Regions from separate parts of the Streptomyces sp. NPDC057474 genome, predicted to be linked through region 4. Evidence: riboswitches for the same ligand, from Rfam matches in the RefSeq annotation. Region 4 holds a riboswitch; each other region holds the start of a gene.
The links. Region 4 has a riboswitch for cyclic di-AMP ahead of ACFU53_RS19180 (M23 family metallopeptidase). Riboswitches for the same ligand answer to the same signal wherever they lie in the genome.
Positions count from the first base shown of each region.

Region 1: linked by a shared signal. The riboswitch ahead of ACFU53_RS32955 (transglycosylase SLT domain-containing protein) and the one ahead of ACFU53_RS19180 (M23 family metallopeptidase) in region 4 are both predicted to bind cyclic di-AMP.
Region 2: linked by a shared signal. The riboswitch ahead of ACFU53_RS21880 (NlpC/P60 family protein) and the one ahead of ACFU53_RS19180 (M23 family metallopeptidase) in region 4 are both predicted to bind cyclic di-AMP.
Region 3: linked by a shared signal. The riboswitch ahead of ACFU53_RS24555 (M23 family metallopeptidase) and the one ahead of ACFU53_RS19180 (M23 family metallopeptidase) in region 4 are both predicted to bind cyclic di-AMP.

Region 1 is NZ_JBHVDX010000157.1:10,196-14,731, forward strand. Features, by position in the region: gene ACFU53_RS32940 (hypothetical protein) at 1-70, opposite strand, end outside; gene ACFU53_RS32945 (hypothetical protein) at 67-270, opposite strand; gene ACFU53_RS32950 (polyprenyl synthetase family protein) at 479-1,489, opposite strand; cyclic di-AMP (ydaO/yuaA leader) riboswitch at 2,200-2,408, shown strand; gene ACFU53_RS32955 (transglycosylase SLT domain-containing protein) at 2,413-3,186, shown strand; gene ACFU53_RS32960 (Cof-type HAD-IIB family hydrolase) at 3,265-4,071, opposite strand; gene ACFU53_RS32965 (NAD(P)-binding domain-containing protein) at 4,350-4,536, opposite strand, start outside.
Region 2 is NZ_JBHVDX010000075.1:15,207-19,742, reverse strand. Features, by position in the region: gene pcrA (DNA helicase PcrA) at 1-2,098, opposite strand, end outside; cyclic di-AMP (ydaO/yuaA leader) riboswitch at 2,338-2,511, shown strand; gene ACFU53_RS21880 (NlpC/P60 family protein) at 2,520-3,719, shown strand; gene ACFU53_RS21875 (hypothetical protein) at 3,749-4,102, opposite strand.
Region 3 is NZ_JBHVDX010000091.1:17,434-21,969, reverse strand. Features, by position in the region: gene ACFU53_RS24560 (GntR family transcriptional regulator) at 1-372, opposite strand, end outside; gene ACFU53_RS24555 (M23 family metallopeptidase) at 563-1,351, opposite strand; cyclic di-AMP (ydaO/yuaA leader) riboswitch at 1,365-1,537, opposite strand; gene ACFU53_RS24550 (M16 family metallopeptidase) at 1,740-3,128, opposite strand; gene ACFU53_RS24545 (M16 family metallopeptidase) at 3,125-4,519, opposite strand.
Region 4 is NZ_JBHVDX010000061.1:6,658-11,193, reverse strand. Features, by position in the region: gene ACFU53_RS19185 (alpha-galactosidase) at 1-984, shown strand, start outside; cyclic di-AMP (ydaO/yuaA leader) riboswitch at 1,286-1,444, shown strand; gene ACFU53_RS19180 (M23 family metallopeptidase) at 1,449-2,465, shown strand; gene ACFU53_RS19175 (GDSL-type esterase/lipase family protein) at 2,824-3,846, shown strand; gene ACFU53_RS19170 (hypothetical protein) at 3,846-4,536, shown strand, end outside.

The DNA.
Region 1 (4,536 bases), on a different contig from region 4:
TGAGCCGGAGGATCTCGGCGGTGTTCGCCGGCAGCCCCCGGCGCTTGGAGGCTTGACCGGGTACCGTCATCCGAACGGGTGGCTGCGCTGCTTGTCGGTGCCGCGCCGTCCTTGTCCCCCACGGCGGGCCCGCCCGGCGCCGGCGCCGCCGAAGAGGTCGCCGTCGGCGTTCCCACCTTGCTGCACCGCGATCTCCTGCCCGCCCCCGCGGCTTCCGCTGTCCGCGACCGCCGGGATCACGGCGGCGGCGACACCGGCCGCGGTGGCCACCGCGATGCCGGAGAAGATCAGACCCTCACCACGCGATTGCCACCGCGATTACCACGCGATGCTTATGCAACGAAAGACCCCGCGATTCCGTTTTCTCCCCGTAACGCAGCCAACGCCCCCTGCATCAGCTTCCGGGCGTTGATTGATCGGGCCCGTCCGGCGATTGCGGACGAGCCCGGGAGTCGACGGTGCCTAACCGGCGCGGCGCCTAACCGGCGCGGTGCACCACCGCGTCGCACAGCTCCACGAGCGCCGCCTTCGCGTCGCATTCCGGCAGCGGTGCCAGTACGGCCCGCGCCTCCTCCGCGTAGCGGATCGTGTCGCGGCGGGCCTGCTCCAGCGCGGGGTGGACACGCAGCCGGGCCAGCGCCTCGGCGTGGCGCGCGTCGTCGGTGAGGTCGGAGTCGAGCAGTTCACAGAGGGCGATGTCGTCCGGCAGCCCCAGCCGCCCCGCGTGCTCGCGCAGCCGCAGCACCGGCATGGTCGGCACACCCTCACGGAGATCCGTGCCGGGGGTCTTGCCGGACTCGTGCGAGTCGGAGGCGATGTCGAGGACGTCGTCCGCGAGCTGGAAGGCGACGCCGAGCCGCTCCCCGTACTGGGTCAGCACGTCGACCACGGTCTCATCGGCGCCCGCCATCAGCGCGCCGAGCCGCCCGGCGACCGCGACCAGCGACCCGGTCTTGCCGCCCAGCACGTCGAGGTAGTGCTCGATCGGGTCGCGTCCGTCGCGCGGCCCCGCGGTCTCCAGGATCTGTCCGGTGACCAGCCGTTCGAAGGCCTCCGCCTGGATGCGGACGGCGTCAGGACCGAGGTCGGCGAGGACGTGCGAGGCGCGGGCGAAGAGGAAGTCACCGGTCAGCACGGCCAGGGAGTTGTCCCAGCGGGCGTTCGCGCTCGGCACGCCCCGGCGCACCTCGGCCTCGTCCATCACGTCGTCGTGGTACAGCGTGGCCAGATGCGTCAGCTCGACCACCACCGCCGAGGGCACGACACCCGGCGCGTACGGGTCACCGAACTGCGCCGCGAGCATCACCAGCAGCGGCCGGAACCGCTTGCCGCCCGCGCGCAGCAGATGCTGGGCGGCCTCCTGGATGAACGGGACCTCGCTCTTGGTCGCCTCGAGCAGACCCTCCTCGACGGCCGCCATTCCGGCCTGGACATCGGCTTCGAGAGCCTGGTCCCGCGCGCTCAGCCCAAACGGCTCGACGACGGTCACGAGGGTTCTCCTGTCTGCTGACGTCTACTGACGGTCACACGGTCGGTCTAGGTCGCTCTCACGGTCGATGACAAAGTTTGTCGATCTGTCGCTGTCATCACCCGAGTCAGCGTATCCGGTCACCTTTCGATCACCACGAGCGCCCACGGCTTCGCCCCGAGTGGTAGGGGACCGCCGCTCCACATTCTTGATCAACTGATACGCGCCCATACCCACCGACGCGCGTGCCGCACCCGCCCGCGACGGTCGGCCCCGAGTACCCGGCCCACCCCCGGAGACGCCTCCGCGCTCCGCGGTCGGCCGAAACCGCGCCCACGCGTCCACCGTTTCCCGCTCACGCACGGCCCCCTCGCACCTCCCGGGCACACCCTCCCACCCCTCCCGCGCACGCCCCCTCCACCCCTCCCGCACACCCCCTCCACCCGGCCCGAGTTGACCGATTTGCCGCTTACTCTGCACTTCACCCGACTTCTCCCGTGAGTTGGGTCACCCGCATCCCGCATGGCACCCCCGCCCCACTCCGGCGACTTTCCCTTTGCGGTAGGCAAGTTGAGTCGCGAGCCGTGCCCGGAACCGGGGTCGAATCGCAGCAAACTCAAGGTCAACTGGACCAAACCGCCAAACCGGGACTTGTTCCCGTCGTGTGCTCTCGCATACGTTCACACCCCGTCCGGACGGACCGCCGAATCCTGCCGCCGCCCCGGACTCCCCATCCATCACCACTCATCCACGTACGGCAGGAGCGGGGGACCCAGGCAAGCCGCCGGTCCGAATTTCCCCACCGGACCGGCTAGGGGTGAAGCCACGCGCAGTACGCCCAGCGGACGCGGCACGCACAGCGACCGCCGGGACGACGCGCGCGGCCGGGCATCTCCAGCCCGAACCCGACAGCTCACCTCGCAGGCGACGGAGAGGAATCCGCCATGCCCGCAGGCAAACACCGCCGCCCCAGAAGCAACGCGTTGACCCGTGGCATCGTCGCCGCCGGAACGGGCGGGGCCGCACTGGCCCTCCCGCTCACGGTCGCCACGACCGCGAACGCCGCCACCCCGACCCAGGCCGTCACCTCCGTACAGTCGGCCCCGCAGTCCGCGCCGGCCGCGGCGCAGGCCAAGTCCACGACCTACACCGTGGTCTCCGGTGACACGCTCTCCGCCATCGCGCGGAAGCACCACACGAAGGGCGGCTGGCAGCGGCTCTACAAGGACAACCGCGCGGCCATCGGCGACAACCCGGCACTGATCCGCCCGGGCCTGAAGCTGACGCTGAAGGGGACGAAGTCGTCCACGGCCCCTGAGTCGTCGACCACGAAGTCCTCCGCGAGCGACACGGCGTCCAAGACCGCCACGGCCACGCAGGCGTCGGTCACGACGTACGCGAACAACCTCGACGGCTGGATCCGCGAGTCGCTGGACATCATGGCGCAAAAGGGAATTCCCGGAACGTACGACGGGATCCACCGCAACATCATGCGCGAGTCGTCGGGCAACCCGCAGGCCATCAACAACTGGGACTCCAACGCCGCCGCGGGCACCCCGTCGAAGGGCCTCCTCCAGGTCATCGACCCGACGTTCGCCGCGTACCACGTGTCCGGCACCCCGTACGACCCCTACGACCCGGTCGCGAACATCACGGCGGCATGCAACTACGCCGCCGATCGGTACGGTTCGATCGACAACGTCTTCGGGGCGTACTGAGCCTCCGGCTCCCCCTTCTTCACCCTGTTCCCCTGGGCCGGCGGGCCCAGGGGAACAGTTGTTCAATGGGGCGGCCGCTCAGGGGAAGAGCTTCTCCAGCACCACCGCGATGCCGTCGTCCTCGTTCGAGAGGGTCACCTCGTCGGCGACGGCCTTGAGTTCGGGGTGGGCGTTGGCCATGGCGACCCCGTGCGCGGCCCAGTCGAACATCGGGATGTCGTTGGGCATGTCACCGAAGGCGATGGTGCGGTCCGGGGTCAGTCCGAGATGGTCGGCGGCCAGGGCGAGGCCCGTCGCCTTGGTGATGCCGCATGGCTGGAGTTCGACGGTGCCGGGCCCCGACATGGTGACCGTCGCCAGCGAACCGACCGCCATCCGCGCCGCCGAGGCCAACTCGTCGTCGGACAGATAGGGATGGCGCAGCAGCACCTTGCTGATCGGCTCGCACCACAGGTCGTCCCGGCGCGGCACCCGTACGGCGGGCAGCGTGGGGTGCGGCATGAGGTAGCCGGGCTCGATCAGGGTGAGGCCGTCGACCCCGTCCTGGTCGACGGCGGCGTACACCTGTCCGACTTCCGCCTCGATCTTGCCGAGCGCGGTCTCGGCGAGTTCTCTGTCCAGGGTGACGGACCAGAGCAGCCGGTCCGCGCCGTGGTCGTACAACTGCGCGCCCTGTCCGCACACCGCGAGCCCCCTGCTGCCGAGGTCCTCCAGCAGCGGGCGCACTCTCGGCGCCGGCCGTCCCGTCACCACGAGGTGCTGAGCACCGGCCTCCGTGGCCCGCGCCAGCGCGGCGAGGGACCGGTCGGAGAGGGTGTCGTCACTGCGCAGGAGCGTTCCGTCCAGGTCAGTGGCGATGAGTGAATATGCGGTGGGTGCGGCCATGATCAGAGAATACGGATGCGGCGCCCCATCGGTTCGACGCGAACCGGACGACGTCCGGCATCCCGACAGCCCCACCACACCCCAACGTCAACATCCCTTTCCCGAACCGCCGTTCAGTGGTGCTTCACCGACGGGTACTCAACCGCCGCCGCTCAGGGGCAGCGCCGTCAGGGGCGCGGGGCTGTATCGGCATGCGGCTCCGCCGCGTGGGCGCGAACAACCCCACGCACCCACACCCCGCGACGCACCGCCCTGCGCGAGCTCATCCCGGAACCGGCTCACCCGTGCGCCGCCGCAAGATGCCGAGCCAGCCGAGGCGAGGCGAACTCCGTCCCGCACACGAACCGCATCACCGGCCCGTACGACGCCGCCGCCGGCAACCCCGTGAAGTACAACCCCGGTATCGACGACCGGAACCCGGCACCGAGCACCGGCGTACCCCGGCTCACCAGCAGCTCCGTACGG
Region 2 (4,536 bases), on a different contig from region 4:
CGCGGGTGATGCCGACGTACGCAAGACGACGCTCCTCCTCCAGCTCCTTGGTCTGACCGAGGGCGCGCATGTGCGGGAAGACGCCGTCCTCCATGCCGGTCAGGAAGACGACCGGGAACTCCAGGCCCTTCGCGGTGTGGAGGGTCATGAGCGTGATGACGCCTGAGCCGTCCTCCTCCTCGTCCGGGATCTGGTCGGAGTCGGCGACCAGTGCCACCCGCTCCAGGAAGGCGGGGAGCCCGGCGGGCGTCGCAGCCGCCGCCTCGCCCTCACCCTCTGCGGCCCCGGACTCCTGCTCGAACTCCAGGGCGACGGCGGCGAGTTCCTGGAGGTTCTCGATGCGGGTCTCGTCCTGCGGGTCGGTGGAGGCCTGCAACTCGGCCAGATAGCCGGTGCGTTCGAGGACCGCCTCCAGGATGGTCGCGGGTCCGGCGCCGGACTCGACGATGGTCCGCAGGTCCTCCATCAGCGTGGTGAACCGCTTGACGGCGTTCGTCGACCGAGCCGCCATGCCGTACGCCTCGTCGACACGCTTCAGCGCCTGCGGGAAGCTGATCTTCTCGCGCTGCGAGAGGGCGTCGATCATCGCCTCCGCGCGGTCACCGATGCCGCGCTTGGGCACGTTGAGGATACGGCGCAGCGGGACCGAATCCTCCGGGTTGGCCAGGACGCGCAGATATGCGAGGACGTCCCGGACTTCTTTGCGCTCGTAGAAACGGACGCCACCGACGACCTTGTAGGGCAGGCCGACGCGGATGAAGACCTCTTCGAAGACACGGGACTGGGCGTTCGTACGGTAGAAGACGGCGACGTCTCCGGCCTTCGCGTCGCCCGCGTCCGTCAGTCGGTCTATCTCGTCGGCGACGAACTGGGCCTCGTCGTGCTCGGTGTCGGCGACATAGCCGGTGATCTGCGCACCCGCGCCCGCGTTGGTCCACAGGTTCTTGGGGCGGCGGGACTCGTTGCGCTCGATGACCGCGTTGGCCGCGCTCAGGATGGTCTGGGTGGAGCGGTAGTTCTGCTCCAGCAGGATCGTCGTCGCGTCCGGGTAGTCCTCCTCGAACTGGAGGATGTTGCGGATGGTCGCGCCGCGGAAGGCGTAGATCGACTGGTCGGCGTCACCCACGACGCAGAGCTCGGCGGGGGGTACGTCCCACTCGGTGGGCGGAACGTCGACCGAGTGCTCGGAGGTGCCGACCAACTCTCTGACCAGGGCGTACTGGGCGTGGTTGGTGTCCTGGTACTCGTCGACGAGGACGTGGCGGAAGCGGCGGCGGTAGTGCTCGGCGACGTCCGGGAAGGCGCGCAGCAGATTGACCGTCGTCATGATCAGGTCGTCGAAGTCGAGCGCGTTCGCCTCGCGGAGACGGGACTGGTACATCGCGTAGGCCTGGGCGAGGGTCTTCTCGAAGCCGTCGGCGGCCTGGGCGGCGAAGTCCTCCTCGTCGATCAGCTCGTTCTTGAGGTTCGAGATCTTGGCGCTGAAGGACTTGGGCGGGAAACGCTTCGGATCGAGGTCCAGATCACGGCAGACGAGCGCCATCAGCCGCTTGCTGTCGGCGGCGTCGTAGATCGAGAAGGAGGACGTGAAGCCGAGCTTCTTCGACTCGCGCCGGAGGATCCGTACGCACGCGCTGTGGAAGGTCATGACCCACATCGCTTTGGCGCGCGGTCCGACGAGTTGCTCGACGCGCTCCTTCATCTCGCCCGCGGCCTTGTTGGTGAAGGTGATCGCGAGGATCTGGCCCGGGTGGACATTCCGCTCGCCGAGCAGGTGTGCGATGCGGTGGGTGAGCACACGGGTCTTGCCGGAGCCGGCGCCGGCCACGATGAGCAGGGGCGAGCCCGCGTGGACCACGGCCGCGCGCTGGTTCTCGTTCAGCCCGTCCAGGAGCGCCGCCGCGTCGAGGGCGGGGCGGGGGGCGCCGTCGCGGTAGTACGCGTCCCGGTCCGGTGGCACGTCGAACTTCCCGCCGAACAGATCGTCCGGAAGCGGCTCCGGTACGTGATCGTCCTCGGGTGGCGGCGGGGGTTCCTCCGCGCGGCCGCGCGGGGCCTGGAGGTCCGCCAGGAAGCTGTCGTCAAAGAGGCTGCTCATCGCTCTCCGAGTCTAGGCGCCCCCACTGACAGCGGGAGGCCACCCCGGGAAGTCCACCTTCACCACTCACCGCGATCACCCCACAACGATGAGCGATCGAGAATACCGCCTGCCGTGCCGAAGAGGCTAAGGTCACGAAAACGTATCGGGCATATCGACCATCAACCTTCACACGGGCCACACGAGTTGGCTAGCGTTTCGCTAGGCCGTACGACCCAACCGGCGAACGTCGCCGGGCCGCACGGCCTCCGCCGAGTCCGGTACGCCTCCCGTGGCAGCCGGAGCCGGGGACCCACCGACCTCTGGGGTGAATCGACCCGACCGCCGCAGGCGGCAAGGGTCGTAGGGCAAACCTTCCGAAGCTTGCGCCCGAACCCGACAGCTAACTCGGTAGGCGGACTACGGAAGGAGACGCCGAACCATGGCGCCGCACCGCAAGCCGCGTCCTGCCGGAACGCGCGTGGGCATACGCACCCCTGCTCTCGCCACGGCCGCCCTCACCTCCGTGGCCCTGCTCTCCCAGACGGCCACAGCCGCCCCGTCGACCGACGACAAGCCGAGCCTGGAGGAAGTCGAGAAGAAGGTCGACGACCTCTACCGCCAGGCCGGTTCGGCGACCGAGAGCTACAACGCGGCCAAGGAGAAAACGACCAAGCAGAAGAAGAAGGTCGACACCCTCCTCGACGACGTCGCCAAGCGTACGGAGAAGCTCAACGGGGCGCGGGAGGAACTGGGTTCGTTCGCCGCGGCCCAGTACCGCACGGGCGCGGCCGCCCCCAACCAGGCCTCGCTGCTCCTGGCGGACAACCCACAGGACTACTTCGACCAGAACCAGCTGATGGACCGGTTGACGGGCCGTCAGAAGGACACCGTCGACGCGTACGTCACCCAGCAGGCCGAGGCGACGGAGCAGCGCCAGGAGGCGAGCGACAGCCTCGAACAGCTCACCGAGTCACAGAACGCCCTCAAGACCAGCAAGGCCAAGGTCCAGGCGAAGCTCGCCGAGGCCCGCGAACTGCTCTCCACCCTCACCGCCGAGGAGAAGGCCCGGCTCGCCGCGATCGAACAGCGCGAGCAGGAGGAGGCCGACCGCAAGGCGGAGGAGCTCGCGCGACAGCAGGCGGCGCAGACGACGACCCAGGAGACCCAAGGAGCCCAGAGCACCCAGAGCACCCAGGGAACCCAGGGAACCCGGGAGGAGACCTCCACCGGCTCGGAGACGTCCACCGAGACCGCCGCTCCGGCCGAGGACTCCACCTACGCCTCGAAGGCCGCCAAGGCCCTGACCTTCGCCCGCGCACAGATCGGCAAGCCGTACGTCTGGGGCGCCACCGGCCCCGGCTCCTACGACTGCTCCGGCCTCACCCAGGCCGCCTGGAAGGCCGCCGGCGTCGACCTCCCCCGCATCACCTACGACCAGGCCACCGCCGGCACCACCGTCTCCCTCGCCAACGCCAGACCCGGTGACCTCGTCTTCTTCTACGACAACATCGGCCATGTCGGCCTCTACATCGGCAACGGCATGATGATCCACGCCCCGAAGCCGGGCGCGTACGTCCGCGAGGAGTCGGTGTTCTACGACGGGGAGTCGTCGATCCACAGCGTGGTGCGGCCGGCGTAACGGCACGGTTCGCGGAGGGGCGCGAGCCCTCAGGTCCAGAGCACCGCGATGAAGATGTTCGCGGTGGTCAGCGCGCCCACCAGGCCGAACAGCGGCTTCTCCACCGCCTCCTCGTCCCGTTTCACGTAGACCAGCCCAAGGATCACGATCAGCAGTGCCAGCTTGACGCCGATCTTGATGTTGTTGACGGGCTGGTCGTCGGCCTGGTTGAGGCCGACGAGGAGCACGCCCGTGACGAGCATGGTGAGGGCGCCGTGAAGCATGGCGGGGACGAAGCGGGCGGTGCCCTGGCCCATGGCCTTCATCTGGGTGAGGAAGCCGCCCAGGAGGGAGGCGATGCCGATGATGTGGAGGGCGACGAGGATGTGGATGAGTACGTCCATGCGCGGAGCCTAATGAGAGACCCGTACTCCGACGGGACCGGGGCGGGCACAGCAAGTTCACCGGGGGCACTGAGGGTGGCGCTTCGGGACGTCCGACGCTGTGATGATCTTGCGTATATGCGCCGCATAGCACCGCCGCACCCCCGACCGGTCCGAAATGGCCGCATCGGTCATCGCACAGCGTGAAGTCGGCGGCGCCAGGGCGGGATCACGGTCACATACGGTCACCTCATGGTCGGTGCACGCCACTTCCGTACAACGCGTTACCGTGCCGTCACAGCCAGGTTTAGCGTCCTCCCTCAGGTGACCGGCTCCCCACCGCCGCCCGGGCCAGGGGCGGCAGTCGGACACCACCGCCGAGAAGGTCCGGCGGCGTCCCGCTCCCCCTGTGCGGGCCGCCGCCGGACGCGTAACCGCTCCCCCCAGGCGGTCCG
Region 3 (4,536 bases), on a different contig from region 4:
GCGCAGATCCTCGCTGTTGCCCCTCCTGGCCCGCTCCTGGCCCAGTCTGACCAGGCCGCGCAGCACCTTGAGATGCGCCTCCGTGCGGCGCTGCGCGGCGCGGGCGGCGCCCAGCGGCTCCAGCAGCATGCGCATCTCCAGCAGGTCGGCGGCCTCCTGCTCGGTCGGCTCGGCGACGCACGCGCCGGCGTGCCGGCGGGTCACCACGAAGCCCTCGGCCTCCAGCGTGCGCAGCGCCTCGCGCACGGGGACCCGGCTGACGCCGTACCGGCGAGCGAGCAGTTCCTCGGTGAGACGGCTGCCGCGCTCGTAGACACCCGCGACGATGTCATCACGGATCGCCGTGCATACCGAATGCGCCGGAATACGCATGACCGACCTCCGCCTTAATCCCCGTGAAACGTCGATGATTGACGTGTGTTCCAGCGACTCTATTGCAGCGAGCCGGAATTTCCGATGGCGGGCCGGAATCCAGGGATATTTTTTGGACAGGAGGTACGTCACAACGCGGAAAGCCCCGGCTCGGTGAGCCGGGGCCTCCTGGGAAGCGTCGAGCGGTGCGTCAGACGTTCACGCCGTGCGAGCGCAGGTACGCGGCGGGGTCGATGTCCGAGCCGTACTCGGCCGTCGTCCGTGCCTCGAAGTGCAGATGCGCGCCGGTGACGTTGCCGGTCGCCCCGGAGAGGCCTATCTGCTGGCCGGGGGTGACCGTCTGGCCGACGGAGACGCCGATTGACGACAGGTGGCCGTACTGCGTGTACGTGCCGTCGGTCATCTTGATGACGATGTTGTTGCCGTACGCGCCACCCCAGCCCGCCTCGACGACGGTGCCGGAGCCGACCGCGTGGACGGCGGTGCCGGACGCGGCGTGGAAGTCGACGCCGGTGTGGCTGCCGGAGGACCAGACGGCGCCGCCGGCCTTGTAACCGGTGGAGATGTACGAGCCGTTGATGGGGGAGACATAGGTGTTGAGGCGCTCGCGCTCGGCCGCGCGGGCGGCGCGGGCCTTGATCTCCTCGCGCTCCTTGGCGACGGCACGTTCCTGCTCGGCCTTCTCGGCGGCGGCCTTCCTGGCCTCCTCCTGCGCCTTCTTCTTGACCGCGGCCACCTCGGCGGCCTGCTGCTGGGCGGCGGCCTGGGCGTCGACCTGATCGGCGACCGTGTCACCGAGGACGATGATCTGGTTCAGGCCGGTCTGCTCGACGGCGGGCTCCTCCGCGGCGAGCGCGGGAGCGGCCAGGGTGCCGATGACACCGGTGGTGGTGAGAGCGGCGACGCCCACGTTCCTCGTGGTCGTGCGCTGCACACGGCCGGGACGGCGGTGCTTCCCGGGGGCGCGGGTGAACGCCATGAAGTGGCTGGTCCTTTCCTTCCTTCTCGCCTACCGGGTTAGCTGACGGGTTCGGAGCAGGAAGGTCTCCTACGGCTGCCCCTCGTTTCGCGTCGCTCGCGAAGGGCACCCGATTCACCCCAGGGACTGCAGTGGGTCCCCGGCTCCCCTGGCTCGCGCCATGCGGGGACTCGGCGATGACTGTCCGGTGCCGCGGCTGCGGCGAACTTCTGACGAACAGCCGGACTGACGCTAAGTGGGCCGTCTTCGAAATAACAAACGGATCACAGGTTTTGTTAAGTACGCCACAGGTCAGACACACAACCTCCGCCATCAATACGGACAAAGGGGAGCCCTGGTGACTCTTCAGTCACCAGGGCCCCACAGGCCCGCGTCCTCTGTCCGATTTCTACTCGGCAGGTACGACGGTGACTTCACCGATTCCGAGGGCCCTGACCGGCTCCTCGATCTGCGCGGCGTCCCCGACGAGGACGGTCACCAGACGGTCCACCGGGAAGGCGCTCACGGCGGCCGCCGTGGCCTCCACCGTGCCGGTGGCGGCGAGTTGGCGGTACAGCGTCGACTGGTAGTCGTCCGGCAGGTACTGCTCGACCTGGTCGGCCAGCGTGCTCGCCACGGCCGCGGCCGTCTCGAACTTGAGGGGGGCGACCCCGACCAGGTTCTGCACGGCGACGTCACGCTCGGCGTCGGTCAGGCCCTCGGCGGCGAGGGTGCGCAGCACCGTCCACAGGTCGTCGAGCGCCGGCCCGGTGTTCGGGGTGTCGACGGAGCCGCTGATGGCGAGCATCGCCGTGCCCGAGCCGTCGGGGGCGGAGCGCAGCGACTGGCCGAACGCGCGCACACCGTAGGTGTAGCCCTTCTCCTCGCGCAGCACGCGGTCCAGGCGCGAGGTGAGGGTGCCGCCGAGGCAGTAGGTGCCGAGCACCTGGGCCGGCCACACGCGGTCGTGCCGGTCGGCGCCCACCCGGCCGATGAGCAACTGGGTCTGGACGGAACCGGGGCGGTCCACGATGATCACGCGCCCGGCGTCGTCGGCGCTCACCGACGGCACGGGGCGCGGCTTGGCCGGGGAGCCGGTCCAGGCGCCCAGGGTCTCGCCGAGCAGCGCGTCGAGATCGACTCCGGTGAGGTCGCCGACGACCACGGCGGTGGCCGTCGCGGGACGCACGTGCCGCTCGTAGAAGGCGCGTACGGCCGCGGAGTCGATGCCCTCCACGGTCTCCTCGGTGCCCTGGCGGGGCCGCGACATGCGGGACGTGGCCGGGAACAGCTGCTTGTAGAGCTCCTTGGCGGCCCGGCGGCCCGGGTTGGCGGTCTCGTGCGGGATCTCGTCGAGCCGGTTGGCCACCAGCCGCTCGATCTCGCTGCCCTCGAACGCGGGGGCCCGCAGGGCGTCGGCGAGCAGGCCGAGCGCCTTCGCCAGCCGCGACACGGGCACTTCGAGGGACAGACGCACGCCGGGATGGTCGGCGTGCGAGTCGAGGGTGGCGCCGCAGCGCTCCAGCTCGGCGGCGAACTCCTCGGCCGTGTGCTTGTCGGTGCCTTCGGAGAAGGCCCTGGTCATGATGGTGGCGACGCCGTCGAGGCCGTTCGGCTCGGCATCCAGGGGCGCGTCGAGGAGGACCTCCACGGCGACGACCTGCTGGCCGGGGCGATGGCAGCGCAGCACGGTCAGGCCGTTGTCCAGAGTGCCGCGCTCGGGCGCCGGGAACGCCCAGGGCCTGGCCTCGCCGGCCTGGGGCTGCGGGTGGAAGTCCATGGTCGCGAGCTCGGTCACTTCGCCGACTCCTCGTTCTCGTCGGTGGTTTCGGCGGCCTCCGCCTCGGCGGCTTCCTCTTCGCCGGCTTCCTCTTCGCCGGCTTCCTCTTCGCCGGCGACGGGCTCATACACGAGCACCGCGCGATTGTCGGGCCTGAGGCGCGCCTTGGCGATCTCCTGGACCTCGTCGGCCGTCACCTCGAGGACGCGGTCGACGGCGGTGAGGGCGAGCTTCGGGTCGCCGAACAGGACCGCGTACCGGCACAGTTCGTCGGCGCGGCCCGCGACCGTGCCGAGCCGGTCCAGCCACTCGCGCTCCAACTGGGCCTGGGCGCGCTCCATCTCCTCCTCCGTGGGGCCCTCCGCGGCGAACCGGGCGAGCTCCTCGTCGACGGCGGCCTCGATGACGGGCACCTCGACGTCACCGGAGGTCTTCACGTCCAGCCACGCCACGGAGGGGGCGCCGACCAGCCGCAGCAGGCCGAACCCGGCCGTCACGGCCGTGCGGTCACGGCGTACGAGCCGGTTGTAGAGGCGGGAGGACTCGCCGCCGCCGAGGATCGTGAGCGCCAGGTCGGCCGCGTCGCACGCGCGCGTGCCGTCCTCCGGCAGCCGGTAGGAGGCCATCAACGCGCGCGCGGGCACGTTCTCCTCGATCACCTCGCGCAGCTGCTCGCCCATGACGTCGGGCAGCGCGCCGTTCCGGGGCTCGGGCTTGCCGTCGTACGAGGGGATGGAGCCGAAGTACTTCTCCACCCACGCGAGTGTCCGGTCCGGGTCGATGTCGCCGACGATCGACAGGACGGCGTTGTTGGGCGCGTAGTACGTCCGGAAGAACTGCTGGGCGTCCTCCAGGCTGGCCGCCTCCAGGTCGTCCATCGAGCCGATCGGCGTGTGCCGGTAGGGGTGGCCCTCCGGGTAGGCCAGGCGGAAGATCTTCTCGAAGGCGGTGCCGTACGGCACGTTGTCGTACCGCTGCCTGCGCTCGTTCTTGACGACGGCCCGCTGGTTGTCCAGGTTCTTCTGGTCGAGCGCGAGCAGCAGGCTGCCCATGCGGTCGGCCTCCAGCCACAGCGCGAGCTCCAGCTGGTGGGTGGGCATGGTCTCGAAGTAGTTGGTGCGCTCCCAGCTGGTGGTGCCGTTCAGCGAACCGCCCGCGCCCTGGACCAGCTCGAAGTGGCCGTTGTCCTTCACCTGGCCCGAGCCCTGGAACATCAGGTGCTCGAAGAGGTGGGCGAGGCCCGTACGACCCTCGACCTCGTGGCGCGAACCGACGTCGTACCAGAGGCACACCGCGGCGACCGGGGTCAGGTGGTCCTCGGAGAGCACCACGCGCAGGCCGTTGCCCAGGCGGTGCTCCCTCACTGTCAGGCCTTCGGAGCCGGCCTCGGCTGTGGCCGTGTGACCCATGGGCATGTACGTCCCTT
Region 4 (4,536 bases):
CTCGCCGACTCCGTGCACGCCCTCGGAATGCAGTTCGGCATCTGGGTCGAGCCCGAGATGGTCAACCCGGACAGTGAGCTGTACCGGGCGCACCCCGAATGGGCACAGTTCCAACCGGGACGAAAGCGGACGGAGCTGCGCAATCAGCTCGTACTCAATCTCGCGCGCGAGGACGTCCAGGAATACCTCTGGGAACGGCTGGACGCCCTCCTCTCCAGCGCGCCGATCGACTATGTGAAGTGGGACTTCAACCGCTGCTTCACCGATGCCGGCTGGCCCGGAGAGCCGTATCCGCAGAAGCTGTGGGTCGAGCACGTGCGCGCCTTCTACGCCCTGCTGGACCGGCTGCGGGCCGCGCACCCGGGGGTGGCGTTCGAGTCGTGCTCGGGCGGCGGCGGTCGTATCGACCTCGGGGTCATGGCGCGGACGGACCAGGTGTGGACGTCCGACAACACCGATCCGCTCGACCGGCTCGCCATCCAGCACGGCTTCAGTCAGATCCATCCGGCCCGGACCATGGCCGCGTGGGTCACCGACAGCCCGAACAACCAGCTCAACGGCCGGGTCAGCACGTTGCGGTTCCGCTTCGTCAGTGCCATGGCGGGTGTGCTCGGCGTCGGCGGTGACCTCACCGAGTGGGCGGAGGAGGAGCTGGCCGAGGCGCGGGGCTGGGTGGAGCTGTACAAGGAGATCCGGCCGGTCGTGCAGCGCGGCGACCTCTACCGGCTGCGGCCGCCGACGGGCGGGCTGAGCGCCGTGCAGTACGTCCACGGCGACGAGGTCGTCGTCCTCGCCTGGCTCCAGGCGCAGCACTACGGCGAGCCGCTCGCCCCGCTCCGGCTGCGCGGGCTCGACCCGACAGAAACGTACGAGTGTCGCGAAACGGGTGAATTGCACCGGGGTGCCGTGCTGTTGCATCACGGATTGCGGACGGGGCTGCGCGGTGATTTCGATGCGACAGTTATCCGCCTGCGTCGCACTTGAGTGAACTGTCCGATATGGAGTCGTAATTCCAACAAGCGCCGGAATAAAGCCTACTGGGTCGTAGGTGCGTGAGCAGCGTCATATTCGTGACGTTCCGCTGTCGTCATGTTCACGTAATTCGTAGGTGTTTCCAGGGTGGTTGGAAATTCCCAACACCGGTCTTTTACGGAGCGTGATCGTGAATTGATGTAAGGATCAGGGAGGAAGACGCACAGGAAGTCCCAATGGTTGTCTCTGTGGGCACAAGTCGCTTACGTTCGGCGTCAATCCGGACGGACGCCCAATCCTGCCGCCGACCGGAGCCGCGTACCGACCCGATCCACGGCAGGAGCGGGGGACCCACAGGTATTACCGCCTGTTCCGGTCTCCGGAACGGCTAGGGGTAAAGCCGTGCGCAAGCACGGCCGGGCATCTCCAGTCCGCACCCGACAGCTCACCTCGCAGGCGCCGGAGAGGAATTCACCATGCCCGCGAAGGGTAAGCACCGCCGTCCGAAGTCCCAGCGTTTCACCCGCTCCATCGCCGCCGCCGGGACCGGTGGCGCGGCGCTCGCGCTGCCGCTGATCGGAGCCGCCGGCGCCCATGCCGCGACCCCGACGGCCGCCGTTTCCGGTGTGTCCGAGAAGACGGTCGCGATCGCCACCGAGAAGGCCGCGGCCGAGGCGGGCGCACGGATCGAGCAGGCCGAGAAGGCCGCGCAGGCGGAGAAGACCGCCACCAAGAAGGCGGCGACCAAGACCTACTCGGTGAAGGTCGGCGACTACCTCTCGAGGATCGCGGACGAGCAGGACGTCGAGGGGGGCTGGAAGCAGCTCTACACGGACAACCGGGCGGCGATCGGCTCCGACCCGTCGCTGATCCATCCGGGTCTCAAGCTCAGCATCGGTGGCCGGGCGGCGTCGAGCGGTACGCCGCAGTCGTCGACGAAGCCCCAGCTGTCGCAGTCCTCCGAGTCGTCGAAGTCCTCCGAGTCGTCCCAGTCGTCGAAGTCCTCCGGCTCGTCGACGCAGGAGTCGAAGGACACCCAGGCGTCGACCTCCACGTCGAGCGGGCAGTCCTCGTCGTCCAACAGCTCCGGCTTCAGCCTGCCCATCCAGGGCGCCACCGTCGGCACCGCGTACAAGACCGCCGGCAGCATGTGGTCCAGCGGCTACCACACCGGCGTCGACTTCGTGGCTCCGACCGGGACCAGTCTCAAGGCCGTGGGCGCGGGCACCGTCGTCTCCGCCGGCTGGGGCGGCGCGTACGGCAACCAGGTCGTCATCAAGCTCGCCGACGGCTACTACGCCCAGTACGCCCACCTCTCCTCGATCTCCGTCTCCGCGGGGCAGTCCGTGAGCGGCGGTCAGCAGATCGGCCTCTCGGGCGCGACCGGCAACGTCACCGGGCCGCACCTCCACTTCGAGATCCGCACCACCCCCAACTACGGTTCGGACATGGACCCGCTGGCCTACCTTCGCTCGAAGGGCGTCAGCGTCTGAGGCTCTGCCGCCCGACCGCATCGAAGGCCGGACCCCGTGATCCCGGGGGCCGGCCTTCGGCGTTCCCGGCGGGCAGGCCTTCTTCCGTATCGCCTGGTCTCGCCGGGGCCCGTGGCGATTCATGATCACCGTATTGCGGTCTTGTGGCATGGCTGATCGAAGTCTCGACAGTGGTGCGAGTGTGAGGACACAGTGATCTCCGCAAGCGCTTTCTAAGCGTTGGGGGGTCTCCGTGTCCGGCGTCGACCGACGCACTGTCATCAAGGGCACCGCCGTCACTTCGGGCGGCGGCGCCGAATCTCGTGCTGGTCGGCGATCGGATCTTGTCGTGAGGCGTGTCCTCGGGAGCCGCGTTCTCGTGAGTACGGCGGTGGCCGTGGGGCTCCTGGCCGGCGCCACTCCGCCCGTGCTCGCCTCCGGTGAGCCGGACCTGGTGCGGCCCGATGACCGGCGGCTCGTCTACGAGGGCCACTGGAGCCGCACAGCCGAGGCCGCCGTCACCGTCAACTCCGGCTCCCGGCTGCGGTTCCGGTTCACGGGCGGCAGTGTCCGCGCCCAGTTCGACGCCACGTCGGTCACCGTGCCCGCGCAGATCTATGTGTCGGTGGACGGTGGCCCGAAGCGACTGTATGCCGTCGACCGGAGCGACCTCGACATCGGGGCGCCGGGGCGCGGACCGCATACCGTCGAGCTGTCCGTGAAGGACGTCTTCTCGCGGGCCAACCGGTGGACGCCGCCGCTGGAGACCGGGGTGGTGCTGACCGGGATCCGGGGACGCCTGCTGCCGCGACATGACGCCAGGAAAAGGGAGTTGGTTTTCTATGGCGACTCCATCACCCAGGGTGTCCTGGCCCTGTGCGCGGTCAACACCTCCGACTGCGCGGACGGCACGGCCGCCTACCCGACCCTCGTCGCCGACGCCCTGCACGCCTCGCTCACCCAGGTCGGGTTCGGGCGGCAGGGTGTGCTCAGGACCGGGAACGGGGGAGTGCCGGACGCCGGTTCCGCGTACGGCTGGAACCATGCGGGCTCACCGGCGCGTTCGGACCGGAACGCCGACGTGATCGTCGTGAACCAGGGCACCAACGACACGGCGTACGGTCCGGCCGAGTTCCGCCCCGCCTACCGTGCCTACCTGGTCCGGATGCGGACGGCCGCACCGCACGCCCGCATCCTCGCGCTGCGCCCGTTCGACGGGTCGCACGCCGACGACATCGCCGCCGTGGTCGACGAACTCGCCGACCGGCGCACGGAGTTCGTCGACACGACCGGCTGGCTCTCGGCGGCGGACGGGGACTTCCACGACACCGTCCATCCGAGCGCCCAGGGCCACCTCAGGGTGGCCGACCGACTCATCTCCCTTCTGGACAAGGAGCGTTAGTGCGTACTGTTCGACGCCGAAGAACCGTCGTCCTCACCGCGGCCGCCCTGCTGGCCGGACTCTTCTCCGCGCCCGCCGGCCACACCGCCGAGACACCGCGTAGGGTCGTGGAGAACCTGGACCGAGGCCTGGTCGCCGTCCCGTCCGGTGGAGGCACCTTTCTCAGCTGGCGGCTGCTAGGCACGGACTACGCCCGGTACGGCGACGCGATCGCGTTCAACGTGTACAAGGGCGGCAAGCGGCTGAACCGGGTGCCGATCACCAGGTCGACGACGTACCAGGACAACAGCAGTGGCACGGGTGCGTACACCGTGCGGGCCGTCGTCAACGGGCGGGAAAGCAGGCCGAGTCGGGGGCTGAGCTTCGGCCAGGGGTATGCGGAGATTCCACTCGCCGCGGCCGACGGATACACCGTGCAGCACGCCTGGCCCGGTGACCTCGACGGGGACGGGCGGTACGAGTTGGTCGTGAGCCGGCTCTCGCAGACCCGGGACCGGCCCGACCTGCTGGAGGCGTACACGCTGACCGGAAAGCGGCTGTGGCGGGTCGACCTCGGCCCCGGTTCGTACACCCAGGTGGGCGGTAACGGCGCCAACGATCCGGCGCCCGCCGCGATCAGCGGTTCGACGGCGATCGGTGGGTACCGCAACGACGACAACGTCACGGTGTTCGATCTGGACGGCGACGGTC